DNA from 4 places in the Streptomyces sp. NPDC059832 genome. Region 1 is predicted to be linked to each of the others. Evidence: riboswitches for the same ligand, from Rfam matches in the RefSeq annotation. Region 1 holds a riboswitch; each other region holds the start of a gene.

Evidence for each region. Region 1 has a riboswitch for cyclic di-AMP ahead of ACFV8T_RS23715 (C40 family peptidase). Riboswitches for the same ligand answer to the same signal wherever they lie in the genome.
Region 2: it holds a riboswitch for cyclic di-AMP, as region 1 does, so the genes downstream of both, ACFV8T_RS06100 (NlpC/P60 family protein) here and ACFV8T_RS23715 (C40 family peptidase) in region 1, are expected to answer to the same signal.
Region 3: it holds a riboswitch for cyclic di-AMP, as region 1 does, so the genes downstream of both, ACFV8T_RS44495 (peptidoglycan DD-metalloendopeptidase family protein) here and ACFV8T_RS23715 (C40 family peptidase) in region 1, are expected to answer to the same signal.
Region 4: it holds a riboswitch for cyclic di-AMP, as region 1 does, so the genes downstream of both, ACFV8T_RS18560 (M23 family metallopeptidase) here and ACFV8T_RS23715 (C40 family peptidase) in region 1, are expected to answer to the same signal.

What each region holds. Positions count from the first base shown of each region.
Region 1 is NZ_JBHWIY010000013.1:102,119-109,877, reverse strand. Features, by position in the region: gene ACFV8T_RS23745 (endonuclease domain-containing protein) at 1,291-2,634, shown strand; partial or broken gene ACFV8T_RS23740 (NUDIX domain-containing protein) at 2,750-2,938, opposite strand; gene ACFV8T_RS23735 (FAD-dependent oxidoreductase) at 2,990-3,928, opposite strand; gene ACFV8T_RS23730 (isochorismatase family cysteine hydrolase) at 3,933-4,445, opposite strand; gene ACFV8T_RS23725 (ATP-dependent Clp protease proteolytic subunit) at 4,644-5,279, shown strand; gene ACFV8T_RS23720 (hypothetical protein) at 5,287-5,595, shown strand; cyclic di-AMP (ydaO/yuaA leader) riboswitch at 5,986-6,169, shown strand; gene ACFV8T_RS23715 (C40 family peptidase) at 6,173-6,646, shown strand; partial or broken gene ACFV8T_RS23710 (LysE family translocator) at 6,735-7,013, opposite strand; partial or broken gene ACFV8T_RS23705 (LysR substrate-binding domain-containing protein) at 6,998-7,561, shown strand; gene ACFV8T_RS23700 (ATP-binding protein) at 7,595-7,759, opposite strand, start outside.
Region 2 is NZ_JBHWIY010000003.1:202,117-209,875, reverse strand. Features, by position in the region: gene ACFV8T_RS06105 (hypothetical protein) at 298-651, shown strand; gene ACFV8T_RS06100 (NlpC/P60 family protein) at 711-1,853, opposite strand; cyclic di-AMP (ydaO/yuaA leader) riboswitch at 1,860-2,024, opposite strand; gene pcrA (DNA helicase PcrA) at 2,273-4,741, shown strand; gene ACFV8T_RS06090 (M23 family metallopeptidase) at 4,791-6,308, opposite strand; gene ACFV8T_RS06085 (esterase/lipase family protein) at 6,560-7,480, opposite strand.
Region 3 is NZ_JBHWIY010000072.1:6,517-14,275, reverse strand. Features, by position in the region: gene ACFV8T_RS44520 (aspartate aminotransferase family protein) at 1-1,398, shown strand; gene dxs (1-deoxy-D-xylulose-5-phosphate synthase) at 1-4, shown strand, start outside; gene ACFV8T_RS44515 (helix-turn-helix domain-containing protein) at 1,459-2,067, shown strand; gene ACFV8T_RS44510 (DUF6126 family protein) at 2,101-2,268, shown strand; gene ACFV8T_RS44505 (tyrosine-protein phosphatase) at 2,292-3,104, opposite strand; gene ACFV8T_RS44500 (alpha-galactosidase) at 3,330-5,426, shown strand; cyclic di-AMP (ydaO/yuaA leader) riboswitch at 5,722-5,878, shown strand; gene ACFV8T_RS44495 (peptidoglycan DD-metalloendopeptidase family protein) at 5,882-6,811, shown strand; gene ACFV8T_RS44490 (SGNH/GDSL hydrolase family protein) at 7,001-7,759, shown strand, end outside.
Region 4 is NZ_JBHWIY010000009.1:234,154-241,912, forward strand. Features, by position in the region: gene ACFV8T_RS18550 (HPr family phosphocarrier protein) at 1-274, shown strand, start outside; partial or broken gene ACFV8T_RS18555 (GntR family transcriptional regulator) at 442-1,152, opposite strand; gene ACFV8T_RS18560 (M23 family metallopeptidase) at 1,378-2,187, opposite strand; cyclic di-AMP (ydaO/yuaA leader) riboswitch at 2,200-2,367, opposite strand; gene ACFV8T_RS18565 (M16 family metallopeptidase) at 2,655-4,037, opposite strand; gene ACFV8T_RS18570 (M16 family metallopeptidase) at 4,064-5,446, opposite strand; gene ACFV8T_RS18575 (DNA topoisomerase (ATP-hydrolyzing) subunit A) at 5,717-7,759, shown strand, end outside.

The sequences.
Region 1 (7,759 bases):
GCGATTGTCCAGGTCAGAGGCGCTCGTGTGCTCCCGTGCGCTCTCGTCTGTGAGAGATGTGTGAGACGAGGTGCGACGGAGAGTCTTCCGGTCGCACTGAATCCTGGCGGGTCTCAGCGGGGATCGACGCCTCACAAGACGCGATCGGGCTGGTGCCGCCAGACGTCCTGGCCGTGAGATCTCCCGGCCAGAACGAAGGCGTCGGTGGGCGGCTCACCGAGACCGACATACCGCGCGCACAGCCTCGGTCTGGTCCCAGAAGCAGCGCGGCCCGCGCCCGCCGCCGTCGCCGCGTGCCCTGTTCTCCCGAAGCTCCGGCGAAGTGACATGTAGCTCAGAGTGACCGGTTGCTCTGATTCGCTCGGATGGCGGCGAAGCCGACGTGGGCCCAGGCGACGGCTTCGGGGTACGCCTGGCGCCTCTGGTGCTCGGCGAGCGCCCGGTAGATGCCGGCCAAGCCGGGGTTCCGGCCCTTGCGCCTGCCGGTGGGTTCGACCCGCGCGAACGACCTGCAGCCAGCGGGAGAAATCCCTCGCCTCGATCCGGCTCGCCCGATTCCACGGCACCCTCGACAGCCCAGAGGAAACGGAACCAGCGCAGCATGTCCATCCCGTAGGAACGGGCGGTTGTCGCCGAACGGCCGGCTCCCTGCAGGTCCCGCAGGAAGGCGCGAGCTCCCTCGATGGGTTCGCCGGAAGGATCGATCCGTCGGTGAGGCTCCCACGGGTCATCCATGGCCACCAGCTCCCCGACCAGGGGGACTGACAGGGTCGCCAGGTCTCGAGATGTCTCCATGGCCGACTCAACGAGGTCTCTTCCACAAGGTCACTGACCTGCGAAAACTCCGCCAGCAGTTCAGTCAACAGGTCGGCATCAACGCCCCGCTTGTACTCGATATCACCGACCGCAGGAGCTCGTGCACCGGCTCTGAACTGCGAATTCTCATAGACTACATGTCCGACGGGGAGTTGGGGGCATTGCTGTAACTCGTCCGAGCGGTCACGGTGTTGGTGGTGGTCCGGCAGGTCTCCCGCAGTGTCCTTCGAGGATCTGCCGGTGACGCTGTCCTGCCGCTTTGGCTCGCCGCGGGACTGTTGATCAATTCGTCCGAGCTCGGGGACCGCTGATGCGCGAGGGCGACTTGCCCGGTTCTTGACTCTGGTGGTGATGCTACGGGCACGGGAGGTGCTGACGAACCAGATGTTCAGGAATATGGAGTTGCGGGCGGCGGCCCGGCTGACCGAGGTGCTTGGGATCCGTTGCCGCGTTGCAGGCCGTTAGCCTGTCGGTATGTCAGAGCGTGTCATGCCCGGTCGCACGGACGGCCTGATCACCCTGGGTGCCGCGGACGCTCTGTGGGTCGATTTGACGGCCGACAGTGCTGTGCCGACGGCTTCTGGGGCATTCACCTGCTTTCCTGCCCGTGCCCGGGTGGGGTACGTCCTGCTCGGCGGCCATGCGGTGGCGACGGTGAGGGCGAGCAACGGTCAGCTGAGTGTTCCGGAAGTTGAGGTGCGCCGGGCGGCCGCGGAACTGAACGCGGTTGGGATGGATCGGCAAGACCTGGTCCGCATCGGTCCGTTTCGTGGGGCGCCGAGGCAGGAGTGCAACGAGGAAACGCCGCTGCGCTGGCGCCGGCGCATCACGGGGGAACTGCAGGAGCTGGGCCGCCCCGAGCGGGCAGCACGACGTGAAGTCGGCCGGCCGTACCATCTGGCGGGGATCGACTGGCGACAGATACTCGTGGAGCAGACCCGCGACGGGACGCAGCGCACGTGGTGGCTGCCGCGCGCTGTGGTCAGGCTGCTGGACGCGGCCGAGCACGCCGAAACGCAGTGGGTGCAAGCCGCGCGGACCCGCCAGGCAAGCGCAGCCGTCACCGCGCCGCCCTCCCACCCCCGGCAGGCCGAAGACGCCGACGGTCGGCAGAAGACGAGCCCCGAGGGCCCCACCGCCTCACTGCGCCCGTACAACAAAGAGCTGGAAGGCCAGCTGTACTCGGTGCTCAGCAGGAAGCCCGGTACCTCCCGCAGGGTGGCTGGGTGGGCGTGTGCCGTCTGCCGCACTGCGCCCGCCACCGTGCTCGACCACTGCCACGAACACGGCTACGTCCGCGCCCCCGTCTGCCAGTCCTGCAACACACAGGAACGCCCCGACCACCTGTACAGCAACGACATCCGCGTGGCGAACCGCTACACACGCCTCTTCCACACCGACACCGACGACTGGCTCCGCCACTGGCACCGCTGCCCCGGCTGCCGCGCACGCACCACCCTGCCCCTGCCGCACCTCGCCGCATGGACCGCCCACACAGCCTGCCGATCGCTGCGCCCGACCCACCGCGCCCCCCGCGGGCGCAAGCCCTGCGGTGTCCTGCGCGTGTCCTGGACGGGCAGTCAGAACGCGCCCCGTTCCTGCCTGCTCACTGTCGCCGTCGACTTCTGCCCCTCCGGCGAGCACCGTGTCCTGGCGCGAGTCCCTTACCGCGAAGCCGCCGAGCGGTTTCGTACCTGGTTGGCCGAGACCGCCCCTGCCGTGGCCGCCGCGGCCGGTCCTGACCGCTTGGACGGCCTCCCTGCCCAGTTCCGGCCAGTCATCGCGGACACCAGCGGCGAGGGCCTAGCACTGTTCTGAGCGAGCACCGGGGGACCTGACACCCCACCGTCACCACGCAGTTGCCGGCCCGCGACACGCTCACCCCGCACGCCCCGGCGAAATGCGCAGCGGAGTCCCGCGGCGCAGTGTGCGTCACATGGAGCCCGGTCTCTTCCTGGGTCTCACGCGCTGCGGCTTCCTCGGAGGTCTTCTCAGGTTCGATCTTCCCTGCCGGGAACTGCCATGAGAGCGCGCCTTCCGCCACTCGTCGTCGCGCGGGCAGGACCCGCCCGTCCTGAACGATGACGGCAGCAGCAATCGCCGCCTCGGCCTGGCTGGTCACGAAGACCTCCCTCCTGAGCGTCGGCGCCGTCACATCGCGCCGACGTGTGCCTCAGCCCTTGGTGGGCAGTTCTCCCGCCGCGTAGTAGACGTGCAGCGCGGCCTCGCTGCCGGAGCCCAGGGCGGTCATGATCCGCTGGAAGCGGGCGGAGCGGAGGTCGCCGGCCACGATGACGCGGGGGTGCTGGTCGGCGGGCGGGCAGTACCCGTCCGCGCCACGGGTCAGGTCGCCGGGCGGGGCGGTCGGCGCGTTGCCGATGCTGAGGTAGGCGGCGTCCGCCGTGACCGTCCGCCGTTCGTCGTTGCGGCCCATCGCTTCCGCCGACACCGTGGCGCCGTCGGCGGGACCCAGCGTCAGGTGCTCGACGGGAAGGAGTACGACCCGGGGGTCCTCGCGGATTTCCTCGATCTTGTACTCGTCGGTCGCCGGGTACGCCACGAGCAGACGCACGTCGGTGGTCGGGTTGGCGCGCAGGAAAGTGCCGATCGGGCGGTCGCCGCCGAGGACGAGGAGAGTACGGCCCTGGGCATCGTCCGCCTCGGCCTGCCAGAGCGGGGGCGGGGTCAGGTCGTCGGGGGCGGCGATCCAGGCGACGTCGCGGGGCTGGAGAGGGCCGACGCCGGTGGCGACGACGGCGTACGGAGCGGTGAGACGGACACCGGTGTCGACCGTGACGGTCACGCGGACCTCGTCGGCGCGGAGTTCGGTGACGTACCGGCCGAGTTCGAGGCGGCACAGCTTTGTGCCCTTGAGCTCCGAGGTGATGGCGTCGGCGAGCTCGGGGCCGCTGGTGTGGCCGCCGAGGACGTTGTTCAGGGCCGGGATCCGATAGAGGTTGCGGCACAGCCTGTCCGGCTCGATCAGGATCGAGCGCATGCCGACGCCGGCGGCCGTACGGGCGGCGGCACAGCCCGCGGGCCCGCCGCCGATGATGATCACGTCCGTGTCGTGATGGACGGGCGAACCGGTGCGGGACGGTGTGTCGGCCATGGGCCTATTCCAGCACCGGGACCCCGGCGTACGCAGCGAGTTGTCGCACCACGTCTTCTGCGGTGACGAGTTGGCCTGTCCCGATCAGGCGGCGGGCGACGACGAGGCCGGCGTCATGGACGTCCGGACCGGCGTCACTCGCGGAGGCGTCGGTGACGATCCAGGGCGCGTAGCCGTACTCGAAGGCGTCGGCGGCGGACTTCAGGACACAGCTTTCGGTGGCGATCCCGCAGAAGACGAGATCGGTCCAGCCGGCCCGGCGGACCAGTTCGGTGGCTTCGGGCGTGAAGAGCGTGTATCCGGTCTTGTCGACGAGTTCGGGGACGAGGTCGGTCTCGGGTGGCTCCTGGAGCCGACGCCACTGGAAGAAGCGCTCGTAAGAGCTGCCCGGGTGGTTGAAGCAGCGGGTGAAGACCACGGGTCGGCCGGCGGCGGACCACTGGGCGACCAGGTCGGCGACCGCGGGCACGGCGTGGCGGCCGTGGTGGTTGAGGACCTCCGCGTCGCCTCGGACCACCTCACTTCTCTACCCGGTTCCAGTGAGGGCGAAGCAGCCTGATGATCAAGATGTCGTGACAGATTGTGAGATATCCGCCCTCGGCGAACAGCAAGAACAGCCTCTGGCCTGGGCTACTCGCCTTCTGTACGTCCTGTACATTTCTTACGGAAGTTGTGCAGGCCCCCCTGCAGACCCCGGAGGAGAGGCATCGCCATGCTGTTCCGTCCCACCGCCCGTCATGTCCTGCCCGAGTTCACCGAGCGCACGACCGAAGGGACCCGCACCCTCGATCCGTACTCCAAGCTGCTCGCCGAACGGATCGTCTTCCTCGGCACCCCGGTCGACGACACGGCGGCCTCCGATCTGATCGCGCAGTTCATGTACCTGGAGTACGCCGCCCCGGACCGGCCCGTCTCGCTCTACATCAACTCCCCCGGCGGCTCGTTCGGAGCCATGTCCGCGATCTACGACACGATGCAGTACCTCACCTGCGAGGTGGAGACCTACTGCCTCGGCCAGGCCGGTTCCTGCGCCTCCGCACTGCTCGCCGCGGGCGCTCCCGGCCGGCGGCACGCACTGCCCGGCGCGAGGGTCGTCGTGCGGCAGCCCGAGCTCGCCGAACCGGTGCAGGGCCAGCCGTCCGATCTGGAGATCCAGGCACAGGAGCTGGAACGGGTCCGCACGATGCTCACCGCCCTGTTGGCCCGTCACACCGGCCGCGACGCCGGGCAGATCGCCGACGACATCGATCGCGACCTCATTCTCGACGCGGCGGGCGCCCAGGCGTACGGGCTGGTGGACCACGTCCTGACGAACCGGAACACCACACTCCCGCCGCACGGCGCGAGGTGAACACCCGATGCACCCGCCGGAGTTCCCGCCGCTCCCCGCACTGACGCGCGCCGAGGGGGAGTTCATCGACCGCTACCTCGAAGTCCTCGACCAGGTGGGCCGGATCAACCCGGCCCGCGGCAGCGACACCTACGGCGCACTGCGTGCCGCGCAGGCGCTGGCCTCGCACGCGGGCGCGCTGCGGGACGCCCTCGCGTTGATGCACGAGCGCGGCGAGGCGCAGATCCACGCCGCCACGCTCGCCCGAGCGCTGCGCGTACTGGACGGGGAACGGCGGGCCGGACGCGTCACCGTACCCCCCGCTCCGGCGAGTTGATCGACTTCCGCGGTCCGCGCCGGCGGCGGGGTCCGGCCAACTCCCCCTGCGCTCCGGGGTCCGGCCGTCCTCACCCAACTCCCGTACCCGACACGCCCGGCGGGCCGATCGAATTTCCTCGCTCGTTCGGCGTAGGAAGTCCCCCTCGCGGGGGACTTCTCAACTTGCGTCCTCCGCGTCGGCAGTGGACGGAATCCGCCCTTCCGCCCCTGGTACGGCACCGGCCCGAATCACCGGCAGAGCCTCATAGATAGCCATGCCCACCCGAACGGATCAGTCGTGAGGAGCCTCACATATCCCTGTTTCAGCTCGGAAATCCGGCAGTCGTTGAGTCAAGATCCCTGGGACGACAAGCCCCCGCCACCGCGGCGGGGCGGTCCGGGCGGACGCCGAGTCCTGCCGCCGTCCGGATGTCTGGTCGACAGAAGTGGATCGGCAGGAGTGGAGGACCCGAGCACAACGGGTTGACCTGAGCACCGGTCGACCCTCGGGGTGAAGCCGCCGAACGCGGCCGGGCAACTTCGCCAGCCCGAACCCGACAGGTCATCCTTCACAGGCGGCTGACGAAGGGTTGCGCATGACTGCGCAGGTTCATGTCCCGTCTCTGCTCGTCCGGGCCGGTACGGCCTCGGTTCTGACTCTCGCCGCCGTCGGCGGCACCATGTTCGCCCCGGGCGCCGCGACGGACGCCCAGGCGGCGACCCTGTCGATGAAGGCGCTCAACATCGCGGCATCGAAGAAGGGCTCGCCGTACAGGTGGGGGGCCACCGGCCCCAACCGCTTCGACTGCTCGGGGCTGACGCTCTATTCGTTCAAGAAGGCGGGCAAGAAGCTCCCCCGCACCGCCCAGCAGCAGTACAACCGGACCCGCCATGTCTCGGCCTCCCACAGGCAACGTGGCGACCTGGTCTTCTTCCATTTCGGCCGCAGCGTCTACCACGTGGGGATCTACGCCGGAAACGGAAAGATCTGGCACTCGCCGAGGACCGGCGCGGTGGTCCGGCTGGAGAAGATCTGGACCAAGAGCGTCTATTACGGACGGGTCCGCTGAGGCGGCTCCTGTCCGGCGGATCAGGGCCGCATCCCCGGCCTGCTCCGCCGGACAGGACCCGGTGCCGGGCCGCCGGCCGCTCCCGCGCTCAGTGCAGCAGCGGGCCGGTCACCAGCACCAGACCCAACGCGGTGAGCACCGCACCGCTGCCGCCCTCGATGGTGCGCGCGGTACGCGGCCGGCGCAGCCACCTGCCCAGCCGGTCCACGACGAGCGCCACGGCGGGGAACCAGACCAGCGCCAGCACCACGACGATCGTCGCGAGCAGCAGGGTCCTGGGCAGCGGCGGCTGCCCGTCGGGGACGAACTGCGGCAGCAGGCTCAGGAAGAGCACCGGCGCCTTGGGATTGAGCGCATTGGTCACCGCCTGAGGGCGACGCCGCGGTGGCCGCGGGCGAGGTCGATCTGACGCTGACCCACGAGTACGAGCCGGCTGCCCCGGTGGCCCGGCCCACCGGGGTCTTCGCCGAACCGCTGCTGGTCGAGGAGCTGGTCCTGATCACGGCGGTCGGTCAGATGCTGTCCGAAGGCAGCGGAAGGCTTCCGGTGACGGAACTGGCGGGACGGCCGCTGATCAGCAGCGCGCCGACCCATCCGCCGCGCCGCGGGGCCGAGCAGGCCCTGGCCGAGGCCGGGGCGGCACCCGCCGTGGTCCGCGAGTCGCCCGGCTACGCACTGGTGTGCGCCCTGGTCAGTGCGGGCATCGGGATGGCGGTCGTCCCGGAGATGGTCGCCGCGATGTCGCCGACGCCGCTGTCCGTACGGCGGCTGGATCCCGCTTCCTTCCGGCGGACGATCTCGGTGGTGCACCGCGGTGACCGGGCGAGCGCCGCGGCGGCGACGCTCCAGGCCCTGTTGCGCAGTGGGTTCGGGCGTGCGGGGTCGGCGCAGCGGCCGGGCGCGGAAGCCGGGTGACCGCGCGGGCGGCCGGCCACCGGAACGCGTCGGTCAGCTCTGCACGGGGACGCTCCACGGAAGCGCGATCCACACCGTCTTGCCGCCGTCGGCGGTGGGGGTGACGGTGAGCCGGCCCCCGCACTGCTTGGCCAGGCAGCGGATGATCACCATGCCGCGCCCGTTGTCCTGCTGAACGGCGGCGGGCAGTCGCCTGGG
Region 2 (7,759 bases), on a different contig from region 1:
CTGACGACTGCCCGCCGGGGGCTACCGGCGGGCCCGCCCGATCTCTCGGCGGGGCGACCGGTGCGCCGTCCGCGTACGGAGCGGCGGTGAAGCCGGTCACCTGCTCAGGGACGCTAAACCCGGGGCACGGGCAGGAGTCGTAATGACGCTTATTGTCTGAATTTGGCGTGGCAATGTCGTCCAGTGATCGGAAAAATTGCACCAGAGTCAGGCGATTGGTACAGGCGCGAGCGAAGTGGTCGGGAAGGTGTACCTGCCTGTCGAGTGGTGATATGGCCAGGGCTAGGCTGCGGCCTCATGGACGTACTCATTCATGTCTTCGTCGCCCTGCACATCATCGGTATCGCCTCCCTGCTGGGCGGTTTCCTGACCCAGATGAAGGCGATGGGCGCGGGCACGGCCCGGTTCGTCCCGGCGATGCTGCACGGTGCGCTGACCATGCTGGTCACCGGTGTCGCGCTGGTCGGGCTGAACGAGGCCGACGGCAATCACGTCAACAACATCAAGATCGGCGTCAAGCTGCTGGTCCTGGTCGTCGTCCTCGCGCTCGTCTACATCAAGCGGGACGACGAGAAGGCCGACAAGGGCGCCTTCGCGGCGGTGGGCGGGCTGACGATGCTCAACATCTTCATCGCCACGCTCTGGACCTGATCCCGCCGTGCGGCCCCGGCCCCCGGCCGTCCGACGGCCGGGGGTGACGGTGCGAGCCGCTACGCAGGCCGCACGCTGCCGTAGATCGGCATGTAGTAGATCGACTCCTCGCGCACGTTCGCCCCGGGCTTCGGCGCGTGGATCATCATCCCGTCGCCCTTGTAGATGCCGACGTGGCTGATGTCGTCGTAGAAGAAGACGAGGTCCCCCGGCCGCAGATCCGCCGTGGCGACCCGGGTACCGATCTTGACCTGGTCCCACGTGGTCCGCGGGATGTCCACGCCCGCGGACTTCCACGCCGCCTGGGTGAGTCCGGAGCAGTCGTACGACGCCGGGCCCGTGGCACCCCAGACGTACGGCTTGCCCAGCTGGGCCCTGGCGAAGGCGAGGACCTTCTCCGCCTTGGCGGTGGCGCCGCTGTCCGAGCCGGTCCCGGTGCCCGTCCCCGTACCGCCCCCCGACTCCTTCGCATCCTCCTCGGCCTTGCGGTCGGCCTCGGCCTTCGCGGCGGCCTGCTGCTTCGCCAGCTCCCGCGCCTTGCGCCTGGCCTCCGCCTCCTTCTTGCGCTCGATCGCCGCGAGCCGCGCCTTCTCCTCGGCGGTCAGCTTCGACAGCAGCGTGCGCGCCTCGCCCAGCTTCTTCTGGACGTTCTGCTTGCTGGTGCGCAGGGTGGTCTGCGTCGTCGTCAGCGTCTCCAGGCTCCGCACCGCCTCGGCGCGCTTCTTCGACGCCTTGGCCTGCTGCGTACGGAAGTCCGTGATCGCCTTCTGCTGCCGGCTGGTCATCCGGTCCATCAACTGGCTCTGGTCGAAGTACGACTGCGGGTCGTCGGCCAGGAAGAACGTGGCGCTCGGCGTGATGGAGCCGCTGCGGTACTGCGCGGCCGCGTAGGTGCCGAGCGTCCTGCGCGCGTCGTTGAGCCGGTCGGCGCGCTTCGCGACATCGTTCAGCAGGGCGTCGACCTTGGCGCGCTGGGTGGCGGAGGCTTCCTTCGCCTGGTTGTACTGCTGGGTCGCGGTGCCCGCCTGCCGGTAGAGGTCGTCGACCTTCTTCTGGACGTCCTCGACGCCGGGCTTAGGATCCGGGGCGGCCATGGCGCTCTGCGTGGAGAGCAGGGTCACGGACGCCAGGGCCGCCGTGGTGAGCCCGACGGCCGGTGCGGTGGTGCGCACCCGGGTGCGAGGTTTGCGATGCGACGCCAAGGCGGCATCTCCTTCCGTGGACCGCCTACCGGGTTAGCTGTCGGGTTCGGGCGGAACGGAAGGCTGCCCTACGGTCCGAGTGGGGATAAGGACCGATTCACCCCGGTACTGCGTGTGGGTCCCCGGTTCCGAACTCCCGTGGGGGCAGCCCGGATTCGGCGGGGGCGCCCGCTCGGCGTGGTTCGCCTCAAGGGGGTACGGGCCGCCCGGTCGAGCACGCTAGCCAACCCATGGTGCTGCTGTGAAGGTTGATGTTCGATATGCCCGATACATTTTCGTGACCTTGCCGCGGCGGGTGATGGAGGCCCGGAATTTCTTACGTGGAGTGGTTGCTCGAACCCTCTGCGTGTCCGGTGCGCTGTGTGCGGTTGGTCATGCGGCCTCCGGGTGTCGGTGTGGCGGCCTAGACTCGACAAGCGATGAGCAGCCTCTTTGACGACAGCTTCCTGGCCGGCCTCCAGCACTCGGAGGAAGAGCCCCCGCCGCCCCCCGAGGACTCCGCACCCGAAGCGGTGCCGGAGGACCTCTTCGCGGGCGTGTTCGACGGGCCCCCGCCGCCCAGGGACGCCTACTACCGCGACGGCGCGCACCGCCCCGTCATCGATTCCGCGGCGCTCCTCGACGGGCTGAACACCGAGCAGCGCGCCGCCGTCGTCCACGCGGGATCCCCGCTGCTCATCGTCGCCGGGGCCGGCTCGGGCAAGACCCGGGTGCTGACCCACCGGATCGCCCACCTCCTCGCCGAGCGCGGGGTGCACCCCGGCCAGATCCTGGCGATCACCTTCACCAACAAGGCCGCGGGCGAGATGAAGGAGCGCGTCGAGCAGCTCGTCGGGCCGCGCGCCAACGCCATGTGGGTCATGACCTTCCACAGCGCGTGCGTACGTATCCTGCGCCGCGAGTCCAAGCGGCTCGGTTTCACCTCGTCGTTCTCGATCTACGACGCCGCCGACTCCAAGCGGCTGATGGCCCTGGTCTGCCGCGATCTCGACCTCGACCCGAAGCGCTTCCCGCCGAAGTCGTTCACGGCCAAGGTCTCCAACCTGAAGAACGAGCTGATCGACGAGGAGACCTTCGCCGGCCAGGCCGCGGACGGCTTCGAGAAGACGCTCGCCCAGGCCTACGCGATGTACCAGTCCCGGCTGCGCGAGGCCAACGCGCTGGACTTCGACGACATCATCATGACGACGGTCCACCTGCTCCAGGCGTTCCCGGACGTCGCCGAGCACTACCGCCGCCGCTTCCGGCACGTCCTGGTCGACGAGTACCAGGACACCAACCACGCCCAGTACACCCTCGTACGCGAGCTGGTCGGCCCGGCGGGCGAGGGCGACGCCCCGGCCGAGCTGTGCGTCGTGGGTGACGCGGACCAGTCGATCTACGCCTTCCGCGGCGCGACCATCCGCAACATCCTCCAGTTCGAGGAGGACTACCCGAACGCGACGACGATCCTCCTGGAGCAGAACTACCGCTCCACGCAGACGATCCTGTCCGCCGCCAACGCGGTCATCGAGCGCAACGAGAGCCGCCGCCCCAAGAACCTCTGGACGAACGCCGGCACGGGCGTCCGGATCACCGGCTACGTCGCCGACACCGAGCACGACGAGGCGCAGTTCGTCGCCGACGAGATCGACCGGCTGACCGACGCGGGCGACGCCAGGGCCGGCGACGTCGCGATCTTCTACCGTACGAACGCCCAGTCCCGTGTCTTCGAAGAGATCTTCATCCGCGTCGGTCTGCCCTACAAGGTCGTCGGCGGCGTGCGCTTCTACGAGCGCAAGGAGGTCCGGGACATCCTGGCCTACCTGCGCGTCCTCGCCAATCCGGAGGACACCGTCCCGCTGCGCCGCATCCTCAACGTGCCCAAGCGCGGCATCGGCGACCGGGCCGAGGCGATGATCGACGCGCTGTCCCTGCGCGAGAAGATCACCTTCCCGCAGGCGCTGCGCCGGGTCGACGAGGCGTACGGCATGGCGGCCCGGTCGGCCAACGCCGTCAAGCGGTTCAACACGCTGATGGAGGAGCTGCGCACGATCGTCGAGTCGGGCGCGGGCCCCGCGGTGGTCCTGGAGGCGGTCCTGGAGCGCACCGGCTACCTCGCCGAGCTGCAGGCCTCCACCGACCCGCAGGACGAGACCCGGATCGAGAACCTTCAGGAACTGGCCGCCGTGGCGCTCGAATTCGAGCAGGAGCGGGGAGCGGCCGGCGAGGAGGACGCGGGCACGGGCACGGCCGCGGGCACGGGCACGCTCGCCGAGTTCCTGGAGAAGGTCGCGCTCGTCGCCGACTCCGACCAGATCCCCGACGAGGACGAGGACGGCTCCGGTGTCATCACGCTGATGACGCTGCACACCGCGAAGGGCCTCGAATTCCCGGTCGTCTTCCTGACCGGCATGGAGGACGGCGTCTTCCCGCACATGCGGGCGCTGGGCCAGGTGAAGGAGCTGGAGGAGGAGCGGCGGCTCGCGTACGTCGGCATCACCCGTGCCCGAGAGCGGCTCTATCTGACCCGGGCCGCGATGCGCAGCGCGTGGGGACAGCCCTCGTACAACCCGCCGTCGCGGTTCCTGGAGGAGATCCCGGACCAGCACCTGGAGTGGAAGCGGACCGGGCCGATGGCGGCTCCGGCCGGACCGACCTCGGGGATCACGTCGTCGCTGTCCGCGTCGCGTGCGCGCTCCGGGCCCTCGGGCTTCGCGACCCGGCGGACCTCGGACAAGCCGACGATCGCGCTGACCGTCGGTGACCGGGTCACGCACGACCAGTTCGGGCTCGGCACGGTGACGGCGGTCGAGGGCGTCGGCGACCAGGCGAAGGCCACGGTCGACTTCGGCGACGAGCGGCCCAAGAAGCTGCTGCTGCGCTACGCGCCGGTCGAGAAGCTGTAGACGGAGCCGACGGCGGCGGGCGGGGGTCGCGGCCCCCGCCCCGCTGAGCTCAGGTCGGGTTGACGCCGTGGCTGCGGAGCCAGGGCAGCGGGTCCACCGCCGGTCCGCCACCGGGGCGCACCTCGAAGTGCAGATGCGGGCCGGTCGAGTTCCCGGTGTCGCCCGAGTACGCGATGACATCACCGGCCTTGACCGGGCCCGAGCGGATCTTGGTGCCACTGAGGTGGCAGTACCAGGTCTCGGTCCCGTCGGCCATGGTGACGATGGCCATGTTCCCGTAGGCGCTGTTCAGCTGGGTGCGCACGGTGCCGTCCGTCGCGGCCATCACGGGCGTGCCCTCCAGGACGGGGAAGTCGATGCCCGTGTGCACGGACATCCAGTTGACGCCCGCCTGGCCGAAGTACGCGCTGAGGCCGTGCCGCTTGACCGGCATGACGTACTTGGGGCGCAGGGCCTCCTTGCGGGCGGCCTCCACCTCGCGCTTCTTCTTCTCGGCGGCCTGCCGCTCCCGCAGGTCGATGCGCTCCTGGGTACGGCTGGCGCGGTCGGCGAAGTTCTCGGCGTCGGCGCTGAGGTTGGCGAGCTGGGTGTCCAGCTTGTTGTTGGCCGCGACCGGCTTGACGGAGTCGGGGTCGGCCGCCGCCATCGTGGTGGTGTTGTCGTCCTTCTTGTCCTCGCTGCCCAGTCCGCCGACGGAGGCCGCGGCGATTCCGGCCACGCTCATCACGCAGGCGGAGGGAATGGCGACGGTGAGGAGCGCGGAACGCTTCGCGGGGGAACGCCGCCGGCTGCGGCTGCCGCCGCCGTTGCGGGTGGCGGGGCGGCTGACGGTGCGTCGCGAGCCGGGTGCGGCGTCTGCGGCGTCCGCGAGCCCGGTGACGCCTGAGTCATCCGCGTCATCTGCGTCATCTGCGTCGCCCGGGTCAACCGTGCTGTCCGTGCTGGCGTCGACGTAGGGCTCGTAGGGGTCGTAGGAGCCCAGGTCGGCGTAGGACTCGTAGGTTCCGTGCGCCTCGGGTGCCGGGGGCGCTTCGTACGACACCTGTGCGGTTTCCGCGGTTTGCGCGATTTGCTGCTCGTGCTCGGGCGTGGCGCCGGTGTTCCAGGCGGTGGCGTCGTACGCGCCGCTGTCGTATGCGGCCGTCTCGCTCGTAGCCCACGGGTCGTTCGTGTGCCAGCCGCTGGTGTCCCACTGACCCGTGGTGTCCGGGGCGCCGCCCTGTGCCGGGATGCCGGCGAACGTGGCGGTGGCCGTGGTCGCTTCCGCGCCGTAGTCGACGGGCGTCCAGGTGGCCGTGGTCTCGTACGTCGGCCCCGCCTCGTACTGCTGCTGGGGCTGCGCGGCGTACGGGGAGTAGGCGTCGTACGAGGTGGTCGGGTGTGCACCCGTGTCCCACTGCGTGGAGTCGTACTGGCCGCTGTATCCGGACTGCCCGGCGCCGTAGCCGCTGCCGTACGCGCCGTCGTGGCCGCCGGGGAGCGAGCCGAAGAGCGGATCGCTGTCGAAGTTGCCGGTCGCTTCGCTGTCGTATCCGGCGTACCCGGCGTGGGGGTGCTGGTCGTTCACCAACTTCTCTCTCGCCTCGGCAGCAGGACCTGTGCTCTGGGTTCCGGCGGTGGGATCCCAGGGGGAGCAGTGGCCGCGACTGTACCCGGCGGTACGTGACGCCGACAATCTTCGGCGGGCATGGGCGACTCAGGAAACGGGCAATCGGCCGTCTTTCGACGGACTGTGCACACAGCCTTGGCTCTATGTTCGAAACGCGTTCTATTTGTGGGGTCTCCGCCGGTCCGTGCGGCTCATGCAGCCCCTGCGGCTCATGCAGCCCCTGCCGTGCCTGTGGTGCCTGCCGTGCCTGTGGTGTCTGCGGTTCCGATGGCTTCGGTCGTCGGGTCGCGGGATTCCAGTGCCTGCCGGACCGCGGCGGCGACGGCCGGATGCACCGGCAGTGCGAGATGGCCGATCCCGGTGACGCGTACGTTCTGTGCGTCGAGATCCGGATGGTCGATGCAGGCCGCCTCGGCCGGGACGATCACCCGGTCGAGCTCGCTCCAGAAGCTCACGAACCGGGTGCGGCAGCCGGGCGCGGGCATGCGCAGCTCCTCGATCGGTGCGGACCCCGTACGCATCTGCCGCACGATGGGGTGAGCGCTCGCCAGCGGGGCGACGGCCGTTCCCCCGTGCGGTGTGCCGAGGGTGACCAGGGTGCGGACCCGTTGGTCACCCCCCAGTCGCTGTACGTAGTAGCGGGCGATCAGGCCGCCGAGGCTGTGTCCGACGATGTCGACCTCGTGGTGTCCGGTGCGTGCGCAGATCTCCTCGACATGCCGCCCCAGCAACTCGGCCGCGGTGCGGATGTCGCAGGTCAGCGGTGAGTAGTTGAGCGATTCCAGGTGACGTCGGCCGTGCCGGGCGAGGGAGCGGCGCAACAGCACGAAGACCGAACGGTTGTCGATGAAGCCGTGCAGAAGGACGACAGGGGGGTGCTCGTCGCCCTCGACGGGGAGGGGGGAGGCTCCGGCCGGGGCGGTGGAGGTGGCGCCGGGGGGTGCGGTGTGCGGTCCGGCCGGGTGTGGCGCGGCCCGTCGTTCCCCCGTGATGCCGGTGGGATAGAGGAGCACGTGCCCGGCGAGAACGACCAGCTCCAGCGCGGTGGCCTTCAGCAGAGCGGTTGGCAGGCGGACCGGGCACGGACACGGCCGGCCCAGCGTCAGGGGAAGGAAAGGCAGGACCCTCATGGCCGACCTCCTGCTTCGACGAGCGGGGGAGGCGGCTCCGTGGCTTCCGGCGCGCAGGCGGCCGGCGGACCGGATGGGCCGGGCAGGCCGTACCACCGTGCCGCGCGGCTGACGGCGCGGTGGTGCGGCAACCTCGTACCGGCTCCCCTGGCGACCGGTCCCGCACGGCAGGTCTGCCGCGTGATGCGGGAACGGTGCCCGGTGAACATGTCCCACGTGTGATTTCCCCCTCCCCGTCCACCGCGAAACGGCGGCTTGCGGGATGCTGTAGATAACGTT
Region 3 (7,759 bases), on a different contig from region 1:
ATGAACGACGACGGGCCCAAGGGCTTCGACCTGGCGCGGCTCCTCGCGGAGCGCGGCGCCGAGCGCTACGAGCTGCACACCAAGTACCTCAACCACCAGCTGCCCCGGATGCTCCACACCATCGGCTTCGACAAGGTCTACGAACGGGCCGAGGGCGCACACTTCTGGGACGCGGACGGCAACGACTACCTCGACATGCTCGCCGGATTCGGCGTGATGGGACTCGGCCGGCACCACCCCGTCGTACGCAAGGCCCTGCACGACGTCCTGGACGCCTCGCTCGCCGACCTCACCCGCTTCGACTGCCAGCCGCTGCCCGGACTGCTGGCCGAGAAGCTGCTCGCGCACAGCCCGCACCTGGACCGGGTCTTCTTCGGCAACAGCGGCACGGAAGCGGTCGAGACGGCCCTGAAGTTCGCCCGCTACGCCACCGGCAGGCCCAGGATCCTCTACTGCGCCCACGCCTTCCACGGGCTGACGACCGGCTCCCTCTCGGTCAACGGGGAGGACGGCTTCCGGGACGGCTTCGCACCCCTGCTGCCGGACACCGCCATCGGGCTCGGTGATCTCGACGCACTGCGGCGCGAGCTGAAGCGCGGGGACGTGGCGGCGCTGGTCGTCGAGCCGATCCAGGGCAAGGGCGTCCACGCCGCGCCCCCCGGCTTCCTGCGGGACGCGCAGGAGCTGCTGCACCGGCACAAGGCCCTGCTCATCGCCGACGAGGTGCAGACCGGCCTCGGCCGGACCGGCGACTTCTACGCGTACCAGCACGAGGAGGGTGTCGAGCCCGATCTGGTCTGTGTCGCCAAGGCCCTCTCCGGCGGCTATGTGCCGGTCGGGGCGACCCTGGGCAAGGACTGGATCTTCCGGCGCGTCTACTCGTCCATGGACCGGGTCCTGGTCCACTCCGCGAGCTTCGGCTCCAACGCCCAGGCGATGGCGGCCGGGCTCGCGGTCCTCGCGGTGATGGAGGACGAGGGGACCGTCGCCCATGCGCGCCGCACCGGTGAGCTGCTGCGGGAGCGGCTGACCGCACTGGTCGACCGTTACGAGCTGCTGCACGAGGTGCGCGGGCGCGGGCTGATGATCGGCATCGAGTTCGGCCGGCCGTCGTCGCTCAAGCTGCGCAGCCGCTGGACCATGCTGCAGGCGGCCCGCAAGGGACTCTTCGCGCAGATGGTGGTGGTGCCGCTGCTCCAGAAGCACCGCATCCTCACCCAGGTCTCGGGCGACCAGCTGGAAGTGATCAAGCTGATTCCGCCACTGGTGATCGACGAGTCGGACGTCGACCGGTTCGTCACGGCGTTCACGGCGGTGATGGACGACGCGCACAGCGGCGGCGGGCTGATGTGGGACTTCGGCAGGACGCTGGTGAAACAGGCTGTCGCCAACCGCTGACCTTTTTGCCTGAGAGGCAAGAAATTTGCCTCTCAGGCAGGCTCCTGGCCCAATAGGTACATGAATCCTCCAGACGGAGGGGCGGCCGACGAGCTGCCCGGAGTCGCACCACGCCTGCGCGATCTGCGCCGGAGCCGTGGTCTCACCCTGGAGACCGCCGCTCAGCGGGCGGGGCTCTCGCCCGCCCATCTCTCCCGGCTCGAAACGGGACGCCGCCAGCCTTCGCTGCCGATGCTCCTCGGTCTTGCCAGGATCTACGGTACGACAGTCTCCGAACTGCTCGGCGAGACGCCCCCGGAACGTGACGCGATCATCCGCGGCGGCAATTTCGAGGGGGCCGAGGCCGACGGCTGGATGTACCGGCAGGCCGGGGGTTCCGGCCGGGCCATGCAGGCGCTCCGCGTCCGGGTTCCGCACGGCGCGCAGGGCGATCTCGTGCGCGTCCATCCCGGCGAGGAATGGCTGTACGTGCTCGCCGGGCACCTCCGGGTCTGGCTCGGGGACACCGTGCACGATCTCGCCCCCGGTGACAGCGCGCACTTCGACTCGCTCACCCCGCACCGGATCACGGCCGTCGACCGAGACGGTGCCGAGCTGCTCTTCGTCCACACCCTGCTGCAGAGCCCCGCCGCCGAGCTGTGCCTCGGCAGCGGAATCCACCGTCGCTGAGACCGGTCCGTCCGGTCGCCAGAGAGGACTGTCATGTCCGATTCAGAGAACTTCGACCCGCTCGGGTCCAGGAAGAAGTACGAGGCGCAGGAGCGGAAGTTCCCGCGCGGTGTGGTGATCCGGCTGTTCGCCTACCTCATCGCCGGACACATCTTCGCGGCCTTCCTCTACCTGCTCTTCGCGGTGGCCGGCAAGGGCTGACCACCGCTGTCCGGCGGGCCCGGCTACGCCTCGTCGAGGAGCCGGTCGCGCAGCCGCTCACGGGTCTCGGGAGCGAGCTTCAGGCCCTCGGAGAAGTAGCGCTCCGTGCCGCCCCAGGTCTCGTCGATGGTGGCGAACGCCGCGGCGAGGTACTCGGCATGGGCGCCGAAGAGCGGATTCAGCAGTTCCATCACCTCGGCCGACATGCCGTCCGCCGAGGTGTCGCTGCGGCGCACCTTGTAGCGGCGGTGGGCGTCGTTGGACTTCAGGTAGTCGGCCTCGACGGCATCGCGTTCGACGCCGACGGCGAGCAGTGACACCGCGATCGACAGACCGGCCCGGTCCTTGCCCGCCGCGCAGTGCATCAGGGCGGGCACGCTGTCCTCGGCCAGGGCGTGCAGGACCTGGCTGTGCTCGGCGGTGCGGTCCCGGATGATCGAGCGGTACGAGGCGATCATCCGGTTCGCGCCCTTGCCGTCGGCCAGGATCGAGCGCAGCTGGGCGACGTCGCCGTCGCGGACCATGTGCCAGAACTCCGAGCCGTCGGCCGGGTCGGAGAGCGGGATGCTCACATTCCGTACGCCCGGCAGCTCCACGTCCAGGCCGTCGAGCCTGCGGTCGGCGTCGTTGCGGAAGTCGAAGATCGTGTGCAGACCGAGGCCGCCGAGGAAGGAGGCGTCCTCGGTGGTGGCATGTGCGAGGTGACCACTGCGGAAGAGCCGCCCGTGCCGCACCCGTCGGCCGTCCACGGTGGGCAGCCCGCCCACATCGCGGAAGTTGCGGACACCCGCCAGCTCGGGTTCCGTCGACGGCATCTGCGGCAACTGCTCCGTCACAGCGACTCCTGGTGTGTCTGGTGCCGACGCGAGTCGCCGGCAAGGCCACTCCCGCGACGATACGACATTGATACCTCAGGCAATCATCTCGGCCTTTCCCTGTCGATACCTGGGCGAACTCCTTTGCTCCCGCGGCGAATCCGCCCGGTGAATTCCTTGTCAGGCCGTTGCCCATGCCCCACTGATGGTCGATGATGTGCGGAACTGTTGGAATGTGGGGATGCGATGATCGAGACGGGCAACACCGGCCGGACCTGGCTGCTCACCGGGGCGAGCAGCAGCTACGCACTGCGACTGACCGAGCAGGACGAACTGGTCCATCTGCACTGGGGGCCGAGGATCTCCCTCGCGGCGGCCGAGGCGCTGGCCGCGGCGCCGGAGCTGCCCTTCAGGGCCTTCGAGTCCCACCTCGACGGCCGTGAGGAATATCCGGTGGAGGGCGGCCCCAGGTTCGTCCGCCCGGCGCTCTCGGTACGCACTCCGCAGGTCCGCGGCACCGAGTGGGCCTTCGCCGCTGCCGTGGTGGACGGGGACGAACTGCGGATCGGCTTCACCGACTCCGTGCACCGGCTCGCCCTCACCCTGCACTACCGGATGCGGGACGACTCCGATGTCGTGGAGCGCTGGACCACCGTCGCCCACGCCGGGCCGGACGGACCGCCGCTGGAACTGCTGCGCGCCGACGCGGCCGCCTGGTCGCTGCCCGCCCGCGACGGCTGGCGGCTGAGCCGGCTGCACGGACGCTGGGCGGCGGAGTCGCGGCTGGAACGGGCGGAGCTGCTCCATGGCGAGAGCGTCATCTCCAGTCGGCGCGGCCACACCGGCCACCAGTACCTGCCGTGGGCCGCACTGGACGCCGACGGCGCGGCGACCGAGGAGAGCGGTGAGGTGTACGGCTGCGCGCTCGGCTGGTCCGGGTCGTGGCGGATCTCCGTGCAGCGGCTGCCCGACGGGCTCGTACAGATCACCGGTGGCGCCGGCTACGACGACTCCGGGCTGCTGCGGCTCGCACCGGGGGAGTCGTACACCACGCCCGTGTTCGCCGGTCTGTGGAGCGGGCAGGGGTTCGGCGGGGCCAGCCGCGCCTGGCACGCCTGGCAGCTGGCCCATGTGATCCCGGACGCGGAGAACCTGCGGCCGGTGCTCTACAACTCCTGGGAGGCGACGGGCTTCGACATTTCGCTGGACCAGCAGCGCGCTCTCGCCGAGCGCGCCGCCGCGATGGGCGTCGAGCTCTTCGTGGTGGACGACGCGTGGTTCGGGCAGCGGACCAGTGACCGGGCCGGGCTCGGCGACTGGACGCCGAATCCGGACCGCTTCCCCGGCGGGCTGAAACCGCTCGCCGACGAAGTGCACGGGCTCGGCATGCAGTTCGGTATCTGGGTCGAACCGGAAATGGTCAACGCCGACAGTGATCTCTATCGCGCGCACCCCGACTGGGTGCAGCATTTCCCCGGCCGGGCGCGGACGGAGTACCGCAACCAGTTGGTGCTCAATCTGGCCCGCCCCGATGTGCAGGCATATCTCTGGGAGCAGCTGGACACGCTGCTCTCCGGTGCACCCGTCGACTATGTGAAATGGGATTTCAACCGCTGCTTCACCGATGCGGGCTGGCCGGGCGAGGAGTACCCGCAGAAGCTCTGGATCGAGCACGTGAACGGCCTGTACGCGCTGATCGACCGGCTCAGGGCCGCGCATCCCACGGTCGCGTTCGAGTCCTGCTCGGGCGGCGGCGGCCGGGTCGACCTGGGGATTCTGTCCCGTACGGACCAGGTGTGGACCTCCGACAACACCGACCCGCTCGACCGTCTCGCCATCCAGGAGGGCTTCGGGCACATCCACCCGGCCCGGGTGATGGCCGCCTGGGTCACCGACAGCCCGAACCACCAGCTCAACGGCAGGGTCAGCTCGCTGCGCTTCCGCTTCGTGAGTGCCATGGCCGGTGTGCTCGGGGTCGGCGGGGACCTCACCGAATGGAGCGAGGAGGAGCTGGCCGAGGCGCGGACCTGGGTGGAGCTCTACAAGGAGATCCGGCCGGTCGTGCAGCACGGCGCGCTGTACCGGCTGCGCGAGCCGCGGGGCGGACTCGGCGCGGTCCAGTACGTCCACGGGGCGGAGACCGTGGTCCTGATGTGGCTGGAGGCGCAGCGATACGGGGAGCGGCCCCCGGCCCTGCGGCTGCGCGGGCTGGATCCCGAAGCGACGTACACCTGCCTGGACACGGGGGACGTGCACCACGGTTCGGCACTGCTGCACCAGGGGCTGCACAGCGGACTTCGGGGCGATCTCGACGCGCGAGTGCTGAGGCTCCGGCGGGGGTGACAGACGGGACATGTCCGTAATGCGGGCTTTGTCTGAATATGGCCTGCTTGTACGGGAGATGATCGCCGCCTCGTGAGCGGGATCATATCCGTGACGGTGTGTGGTGACGGGCGAGTTGGGCATTCCGTGCGCGGCGCGGAAAGCCAAGATCCTTAATCCACGGAGTGTGACCGGAATTCCGCGCCGATTTCCCGGCGCGGATTCCGGCATGGAACCTGTGGCTTGTTCTCGTCGTCCCGACTCGCTTACGGTCACCGTCAATCCGGACGGACCGCCTAATCCTGCCGCCGCCCGGAATTCACATCCACTCATCGCGTGGCAGGAGCGGGGGAACCAGGTAAGCCGCCGACCGGAGAAATCCGGCCGGCTCGGGGTGAAGTCGCGCTCAGCGCGGCCGGGCATCTCCAGCCCGAACCCGACAGCTCACCTCGCAGGCGCCGGAGAGGAAATACGCCATGCCCATATCGGGTAAGCACCGCCGTCCGAAGTTCGGCCCCATCGCCCGTGGCGTCGCCGCGGCAGGCGCCGGTGGCGCCGTCCTCGCGCTGCCGCTGCTCGGTGCCACCGGCGCCCACGCCGCGGAGCCGGCCGCCCCGGCCGCCGCGCCGCAGTCGGCCGCCGCCACGCACGCCGAGCCGGTCGCGCAGAAGCAGGCCGCCACCACGACGTACTCCGTCGTCTCCGGCGACTACCTGTCGAAGATCGCCGCCGAGCACAAGATCAAGGGTGGCTGGGAGAAGCTGTACCAGGACAACCGGAAGGTCGTCGGCGAGGACCCCGGCCTGATCTTCCCGGGCATGAAGCTGACCCTCGGCGCCAAGGCGACCGGCGACGCCGCGCCCACCGGTGCCGGCGCCGGCTCGTCCCTCCCGTCGAAGGCTCCCTCGAAGGCCGCGGAGAAGTCCGCCCCGGCCAAGTCCGTGACCGCCGTCCCGCAGTCCAAGGCCCCGGCCTCGGCCCCGGCCGCCCAGAGCAGCGGCTCCGGTTACGTCCACCCGGTCCCCGGCAACCACACCACCAACTACCGCGCCTCCGGCTCCAACTGGTCCAGCGGCAGCCACACCGGGATCGACTTCCCCGTCTCCACCGGCACCAGCGTGAAGTCCATCACCTCCGGCACCGTCGTCGCCGCCGGCTGGGGTGGCGCGTACGGCAACCAGGTCGTCGTCAAGCACACCGACGGCCACTACTCGCAGTACGGCCACCTGTCCTCCGTCTCCGTCTCGGTGGGCCAGGCCATGAGCGCCGGTCAGCAGGTCGGCCTCTCCGGCGCCACCGGCAACGCCACCGGCCCGCACCTGCACTTCGAGGTCCGCACGGGCCCGGCGTACGGCTCGGACATCGACCCGATCGCCTTCCTGGCCTCGCACGGCATCTACGTCTGAGCGGAACGGCCGGGCAGCTGAGCAACAAAGCATGACCTGAGCAACACGGAAGGGGCGGTGCGCGGCGGCGCACCCCCCCTTCCGCTTATTCCCCCTTTACCAAAACCTGACCGGGTGGTCTATCTCACCACCCGTCAACCCCATATTACGGTCGCGTAGGTCACATTCGGCGGTGCAGGATAAGCGTTTGTGGCAGACGATTCGAGAAAAAACCAACGTGGCGTCATCAACCGACAGGGCGTCTTCGGGTCGTACGCGGCGATTGGCGACAGCTTCACCGAGGGAGTCGGCGACCCCGGCCCGGACGGGACCTTCGTCGGCTGGGCGGACCGATTCGCGGTGCTCCTCGCGGACCAGCTCCCGGACCCCGATGCGGGCACCGAAGGTTCCGCGCACGGGAATTTCAGGTACGCCAATCTCGCCGTACGCGGACGCCTCCTCGACCAGATCGTCGAGGAGCAGGTACCGCGCGCCAAGGAGCTCGCACCCGACCTGGTGAGCTTCTGCGCGGGCGGCAACGACATCATCCGGCCGGGCACCGACCCCGACGACGTGGCCGAGCGCTTCGAGCGCGCGGTCGCGGAGCTGACCGGAGCGGTCGGCACGGTCATGGTCACCACCGGCTTCGACACCCGTGGCGTTCCCGTGCTGCGCCATCTGCGCGGCAAGATCGCCACGTACACCGCCCATGTACGGGCCATCGCCGACCGCTACGACTGCCCGGTCCTCGACCTGTGGTCGCTGCGGTCCGTTCAGGACCGCCGCGCCTGGGACGACGACCGGCTCCATCTGTCGGCCGAGGGACACACCAGGGTCGCGCTGCGCGCCGCCCAGGTCCTCGGCATCGATGTGCCGGCCGACCCCGACCAGGAATGGCCCCCGCAGGCACAGCGCGGCACCCTCGAAGTACGGCGCGACGACATCCACTGGGCGCGGGAGTACCTGGTT
Region 4 (7,759 bases), on a different contig from region 1:
GCGCCGCGTCAACGTCGGTTGGGCCGAGGGCCTGCACGCCCGCCCCGCTTCCATCTTCGTCCGTGCCGCCACGGCTTCCGGCGTCCCCGTGACGATCTCCAGGGCCGACGGCAACCCGGTGAACGCCGCCTCCATGCTCGCGGTCCTCGGCCTCGGCGCGCAGGGTGGCGAGGAGATCGTGCTCGCCTCCGAGGCCGACGACTCCGAAGCCGCCCTGGACCGTCTTGCGAAGCTGGTCGCCGAGGGGCTCGAGGAGCTCCCGGAGACCGTCTGAAACAATTTCCCCGAAAGAGCCGCGGCACCCTGAACCGGAGCCGCGGCTCTTTCGTTTTCCCGGAACGGGCCGTCCGGGGGAGCACACGAAATTCCGGCACACCAATTCCAGGCAGGACGGGATGACCCCGCGAAATCACGCCTCTTTGTTATACGGCGTAATTGTTGATGCCGGACGCCCGCGGTGTTTACGGAATGTTGCGAGGTCCTCACGCGCCCGGTGCGGGGAGCGGCGGGCCGTCGGCCCGGCCGGTCGGTCCGGCGCAGCCGGTGCGCGGCGGCGGCCCGTTCCGCGTGATGGGCGGCCAGCGCCCTGGCCCGTTCCGCGTCGCCGCGCGCCACCGCGTCCACGATGGCACCGTGCTCGGCCCAGGAATCCACCGGCCCGGCCGGCTGCTCGACCGCGTACATCCAGGCGATCTTGTGTCGCAGCTGGGTGAGCAGCGCGATCAGGCCGGGGCTGCCGGAGGCCTGCGCCAGCGTCTCGTGGAACCAGCCGCCCAGCGAACGCAGATCCCCGCTCTCGCCCCGCCCGGCCCGGTCCTGGCCGAGCCGCACGAGACCGCGCAGCACCTTGAGGTGCGCCTCGGTTCGGCGTTGCGCGGCGCGTGCGGCGCCCAGCGGCTCCAGCAGCATCCGGACCTCCAACAGGTCGGCCGCCTCCAGCTCGGTGGGCTCGGCGACGCAGGCACCCGCGTGCCGGCGGGTGACCACGAAGCCCTCGGACTCCAGGGTGCGCAGCGCTTCCCGTACCGGGACACGGGAGACCCCGTAACGGCGCGCCAGCAGCTCCTCCGTGAGACGGCTGCCGCGTTCGAAGACACCGGAGACGATGTCGTCACGGATTGCCGTACATACCGAATGCGCCGGAATGCGCATGTCCGAACCTCCGCCTCAATCCCCGCGAAACGCGGCCGGCCGACGCCTGTTCTGCGACTCTATTGCAATGCGGCCGCATTTCCGACGCCGGGCAGAAATTCATGAATATCTTTTGGCCACGGGGCGGTTCGACGGGCGGTCGCCGTCCGCGGGCACCCGGCGGGCATGCCGAAGGCCCCGGCATGCTGCCGGGGCCTTCGACGAGGTATTGCGGTGGGGCGCCGGTCAGACGCTGACGCCGTGGGCGCGCAGATACGCGACCGGGTCCATGTCGGAGCCGTACGACGGCGTCGTCCGGGCCTCGAAGTGGAGGTGCGGCCCGGTGGAGTTGCCGGTCGAGCCGGAGAGGCCGATCCGCTGGCCCGCGCCGACGCTCTGGCCGACGGAGACGCCGATCGAGGAGAGGTGGCCGTACTGCGTGTACGTGCCGTCCGTCATCCGGAGCACGATGTTGTTGCCGTACGCGCCGCCCCAGCCGGCTTCGACAACCGTACCGGCGCCGACGGCGACGACGGAGCTGCCGGACGCGGCGTGGAAGTCGATGCCCGAGTGGCTGCCGGAGGACCAGAGCGAGCCGCTGGACTTGTAACCGGTGGTGACGTACGAACCGGCGACCGGGAGCTGGAAGGAGCCCAGCCGGGTGCGCTCGGCGGACCGGGCGGCGCGTGCCTTCTCGGCACGGGCCTCGGCGGCGCGCTTCGCGTCGGCCTCGGCCTTGGCCTTCGCCTCGGCCTTCTTCTTGGCCTCGGCCTTCCGCTGGGCCTCCGCCTTCGCCTTCGCCGCGACGTCGGCCTGGTGCTGCTGCGCGTCGGCCTGGGCGCCGATCCGGTCGGCGAGGGTCTTGTCGATGGCGATGACCTGGTTGAGGCCGGTGTCGCTCGCGGAGAGGGCCTCGGAGTCGGCGGCGAGGGCCGGAGCGGCCATACCGCCGATGACGCCGGTGGTGGCCAGAGCCGCGACGCCGACGACCTTCGCGCTCCTGCGCGTCAGTCGGCTCGGGGCACGGTGCTTCCCGGTGGCACGGGTGAACGCCATGAAGTGGCTGATCCTTTCCTTCCTTCTCGCCTACCGGGTTAGCTGACGGGTTCGGAGCAGGAAGGTCTCCTACGGACGCCCCGGCCCCATCGAGGCTCAGGCATCCGATTCACCCCAGGGACTACGTGGGTCCCCGGCTCCCCAGGCTCGCGCCTGACGGGGACTCGGCGATGACTGTCCGGTACGTCGCGGATGCGGCATACGAGTGACGGGCAGTCGAGCCGACGCTAAGCGGGGTCGCTTTCATTCACCAAACGGACAGGACGTTTTGTAGCGCATCCCACAGGGCAGACAGGCAACCTCCCCATCAGAACGGACAAAAGGGAAGGCCCCGGCGAGATTCCGCTCACGGAGGCCTTCCCTTTGTCTCGATATGTGGCGATATGCCGGATAGCCGGACTGGCCGTCCGGCAGGGCGGCCACGGCGGGGCGACCACCCCGGCAGCCGGTGCCCGCCGGGGTGGTCGTCAGCCGGTGACCACCGACACCTCTCCGATGCCCAGAGCCCGGACGGGCTCCTCGATCCGTGCCGCGTCGCCGACGAGGATCGTGACCAGCCGGTCCCCCGGGAAGGCGTTGACGACCGCCGCGGTCGCCTCGACCGTGCCGGTCTCCGCGAGCCGGGCGTACAGCTGCGCCTGGTAGTCGTCGGGGAGGTGCTGCTCCACCTGGTCGGCGAGGGTGCCCGCGACGGAGGCCGCCGTCTCGAACTTCAGGGGTGCGACACCCACGAGGTTCTGCACGGCCGTCTCTCGCTCCTCGTCGGTCAGGCCCTCGGCCGCCAGCGTCCGCAGGACCGTCCACAGGTCCTTGAGCGCCGGTTCGGTGGACTCCGTGTCCACGGAGCCGCTGATGGCCAGCATCGCGGCGCCGGTCGCGCCCGAGGCGGAGTCCGGGGCCGACGACCGCAGCACCTGGGCGAAGGCCCGTACGCCGTACGTGTAGCCCTTCTCCTCGCGCAGCACACGGTCGAGACGGGAGGTGAGCGTGCCGCCCAGGCAGTACGTGCCGAGCACCTGGGCCGGCCACACGCTGTCATGCCGGTCGGCGCCGATCCGGCCGATCAGCAGCTGCGTCTGCACCGCGCCCGGACGGTCGACGATCACCACCCGCCCGGTGTCGTCGGCGGTGATCGGCGGGGCGGGACGGGGCTCGGCGGCCTCTCCCGACCAGTCGCCGAGGGTGTCGGCGAGCAGGGCGTCCAGGTCGATGCCGGTGAGGTCGCCCACGACCACGGCGGTCGCCGCGGTCGGCCGGACGTGGGCGTCGAAGAAGGCACGCACGGCCGCCGAGTCGATCCGCTCCACCGTCTCCTCGGTGCCCTGGCGCGGGCGCGACATGCGCGCCGCGGCCGGGAAGAGCTCCTTGGAGAGCTGCTTGGCGGCGCGCCGGGCCGGGTTGGCCTGCTCGTGCGGGATCTCGTCGAGCCGGTTGCGTACCAGCCGCTCGATCTCGCTGTCGGCGAAGGCGGGCGCCCGCAGCGCCTCGGCGACCAGCGCGAGCGCCTTGGCCAGCCGGGAGGCCGGGACCTCGAGGGAGACCCGGAGGCCGGGGTGGTCGGCGTGCGCGTCGAGGGTGGCGCCGCAGCGCTCCAGCTCGGCGGCGAACTCCTCCGCGGTGTTCTTGTCGGTGCCCTCCGACAGCGCCCGCGACATGATCGTGGCCACACCGTCGAGGCCCTCGGGCTCGGCGTCCAGCGGGGCGTCGAGGAAGATCTCGACCGCCACGACCTGCTGACCGGGGCGGTGGCAGCGCAGCACCGTGAGGCCGTTGGGCAGGGCGCCGCGCTCCGGCGCGGGGAAGGCCCAGGGGCGGGCGACGCCGGGGGCCGGCTGCGGGTGGTACTGCATCGAAACTCCAGTCGCGGCAGCGTCGGTCACTTGTCCGCTCCTTCGTGCGCGTCGGTGTCGTCGGCGTCGGTCTCGTCGGTGTCCGCTGCGTCCGCGGGCTCGGTCGATTCGACCGGTTCGTAGACCAGCACCGCGCGGTTGTCGGGGCGCAGCTGGGCCTTGGCGGCCGCCTGGACCTCCTCCGCGGTGATGTCGAGCACCCGCTGCACGGCGGTCAGGGCGAGCTGCGGGTCGCCGAACAGCACGGCGAACCGGCACAGTTCGTCGGCGCGGCCGGCGACCGTGCCGAGCCGGTCCAGCCACTCGCGCTCCAACTGGGCCTGCGCGCGCTCCATTTCCTCGGCCGTGGGGCCCTCGGCGGCGAACCGGGCGAGCTCCTCGTCGACCGCGACCTCGATCTGCGGCACCTCGACGCCGCCGGACGTCTTGACGTCCAGCCAGCCGAGCGACGGCGCGCCGGCCAGCCGCAGCAGCCCGAACCCGGCCGCCACGGCCGTACGGTCACGGCGGACCAGGCGGTTGTGCAGCCGCGACGACTCGCCACCGCCGAGCACGGTCAACGCGAGGTCCGCCGCGTCGCACTCGCGGGTGCCGTCGTGCGGCAGCCGGTAGGCGGCCATCAGCGCCCGCGCCGGAACCTCCTCGCGCACCTCCTCGCGCAGCTGCTCGCCGATGATCTCGGGCAGCGCGCCGTCGCGCGGCGGCTGCTTGCCGTCGTGGGACGGGATGGAGCCGAAGTACTTCTCGATCCAGGCGAGGGTCTGCTCGGGGTCGATGTCGCCGACGACCGAGAGCACCGCGTTGTTGGGCGCGTAGTACGTACGGAAGAAGGTGCGGGCGTCCTCGAGGGTCGCGGCGTCCAGGTCGGCCATCGAGCCGATCGGGGTGTGGTGGTACGGGTGGCCCTCGGGGTAGGCCAGCGCCGTGAGCTTCTCGAACGCCGTGCCGTACGGGACGTTGTCGTAGCGCTGGCGGCGCTCGTTCTTGACGACGTCGCGCTGGTTCTCCATGGACTCTTCGTCGAGCGCGGCGAGCAGCGAGCCCATGCGGTCGGCCTCGAGCCACAGGGCCAGCTCGAGCTGGTGCGTGGGCATGGTCTCGAAGTAGTTGGTGCGCTCGAAGCTGGTGGTCCCGTTGAGCGAACCGCCGGCCCCCTGCACCAGCTCGAAGTGGCCGTTCCCCTTGACCTGGCCGGATCCCTGGAACATCAGGTGCTCGAAGAGGTGCGCCAGACCGGTGCGCCCCTCGACCTCGTGGCGCGAACCGACGTCGTACCAGAGGCAGACCGCGGCGACCGGGGTCAGATGGTCCTCGGAGAGCACCACGCGCAGGCCGTTGGCCAGGCGGTGCTCGGTCGCTGTCAAGCCGCCGGAGCCGGCCTGAGCGGTGGCCGTGTGACCCATGGGCATGTACGTCCCTTCGATCGCGATACTGGATTTCCTGCGAGACCTGCCACTTTAAGCAAGCGCGCGGACACCTGGCGAAGTTCCCATATCGCGGAAGTTCGCGTGAAAGAGGGGCGCATCCCCCGCGCGACGGGTCGAAAAACCGACCCGACCGGGGCCTGGAACGCCTCTTGGGACGGGTCGAGGTCGGGGATGTCAGTGCGGCGGTCCACAATGGTCCGCGTCAGAACCTGAGGTTGCCCGAACAGAATCCGTGAAGGAGTCGCAGCAGCGATGGCCCGCCGCAGCACGAAGACCCCGCCGCCGGACGACTTCGAGGAGAAGATCCTCGACATCGACGTCGTCGACGAAATGCAGGGCTCCTTCCTCGAGTACGCGTACTCGGTGATCTACTCACGGGCCCTGCCCGACGCCCGTGACGGCATGAAGCCGGTGCACCGCCGCATCGTCTACCAGATGAACGAGATGGGCCTGCGCCCCGATCGCGGCTTCGTGAAGTGTGCCCGCGTCGTCGGCGAGGTCATGGGTAAGTTGCACCCGCACGGGGACGCGTCGATCTACGACGCGCTGGTCCGTCTGGCGCAGCCGTTCTCGATGCGGCTCCCCCTGGTCGACGGCCACGGCAACTTCGGCTCGCTCGGAAACGACGACCCGCCCGCCGCCATGCGGTACACCGAATGCCGGATGGCCGACGCGACATCGCTGATGACGGAGTCGATCGACGAGGACACCGTCGCTTTCCAGTCGAATTACGACGGCCAGGAGACGGAGCCGACCGTTCTCCCCGCCGCGTACCCGAACCTCCTGGTCAACGGGTCGTCCGGGATCGCGGTCGGCATGGCAACCAACATGCCGCCGCACAACCTGGGCGAGGTCATCGCCGCCGCCCGCCATCTGATCAAGCATCCGGGCGCCGACCTGGAGACCCTGATGCGGTTCGTGCCGGGTCCCGATCTGCCCACCGGCGGCCGGATCGTGGGCCTGGGCGGCATCAAGGACGCGTACGCCCGCGGGCGCGGCACGTTCAAGATCCGTGCGACCGTCTCGGTGGAGAATGTGACGGCCCGCCGCAAGGGCCTGGTCGTCACCGAACTTCCCTTCTCCGTCGGCCCGGAGAAGGTGATCGCCAAGATCAAGGATCTGGTCTCGTCGAAGAAGCTCCAGGGCATCGCGGACGTGAAGGACCTGACCGACCGCGAGCACGGCCTGCGCCTGGTCATCGAGGTGAAGAACGGTTTCGTGCCGGAAGCCGTGCTGGAGCAGCTCTACAAACTGACGCCGATGGAGGAGTCCTTCGGCATCAACAACGTGGCGCTGGTCGACGGACAGCCGCTCACGCTGGGGCTCAAGGAGCTCCTGGAGGTCTATCTCGACCACCGCTTCGACGTGGTGCGCCGGCGCAGCGAGTTCCGCCGGGGCAAGCGCCGCGACCGGCTGCATCTGGTCGAGGGCCTGCTCGTCGCGCTGATCGACATCGACGAGGTCATCCGGATCATCCGGTCCAGTGACAATTCGGCGCAGGCGAAGGAGCGGCTCATCGAGCACTTCTCGCTGAGCGAGACCCAGACCCAGTACATCCTGGACACCCCGCTGCGTCGGCTGACCCGATTCGACCGGATCGAGCTGGAGAGCGAGCGGGACCGGCTCAACAGCGAGATCGACGAGCTGACCGCCATCCTCGAATCGGACACCGAGCTGCGCAGGCTCGTCTCCACCGAACTGGCCGCGGTCGCCAAGAAGTTCGGCACCGACCGGCGTACGGTGCTGCTGGAGTCGGCCGGTTCGCAGGTCGCCTCGGTGCCGCTGGAGGTCGCGGACGACCCGTGCCGGGTGCTGCTGTCCTCGACCGGTCTGCTGGCCCGTACCGCCAACGACGAACCGATCGTTCTCGCCGAGGACGCCAAGCGTTCCAAGCACGATGTGATCGTGTCGGCCGTGCCGGCGACGGCCCGTGGCGACGTGGGCGTGGTGACGTCGACGGGTCGGCTGCTGCGGCTGGCGGTGATCGATCTGCCCCAGCTGCCGGACACCCACGCGGCGCCCAGCCTGTCGGGCGGGGCGATGGTCGCCGAGTTCCTCACCCTGGAGAACGACGAGTCCGTCATCTGCCTCACCACGCTCGACGAGGCCTCCCCCGGCCTGGCGATCGGCACCCTTCAGGGAGTCGTCAAGCGGGTGGTGCCGGACTACCCGGCCAACAAGGACGAGCTGGAGGTCATCGCCCTCAAGGACGGTGACCGGATCGTCGGCGCCGCCGAGCTGCGGACCGGCGAGGAGGATCTGGTCTTCATCACGTCCGACGCGCAGCTGCTGCGC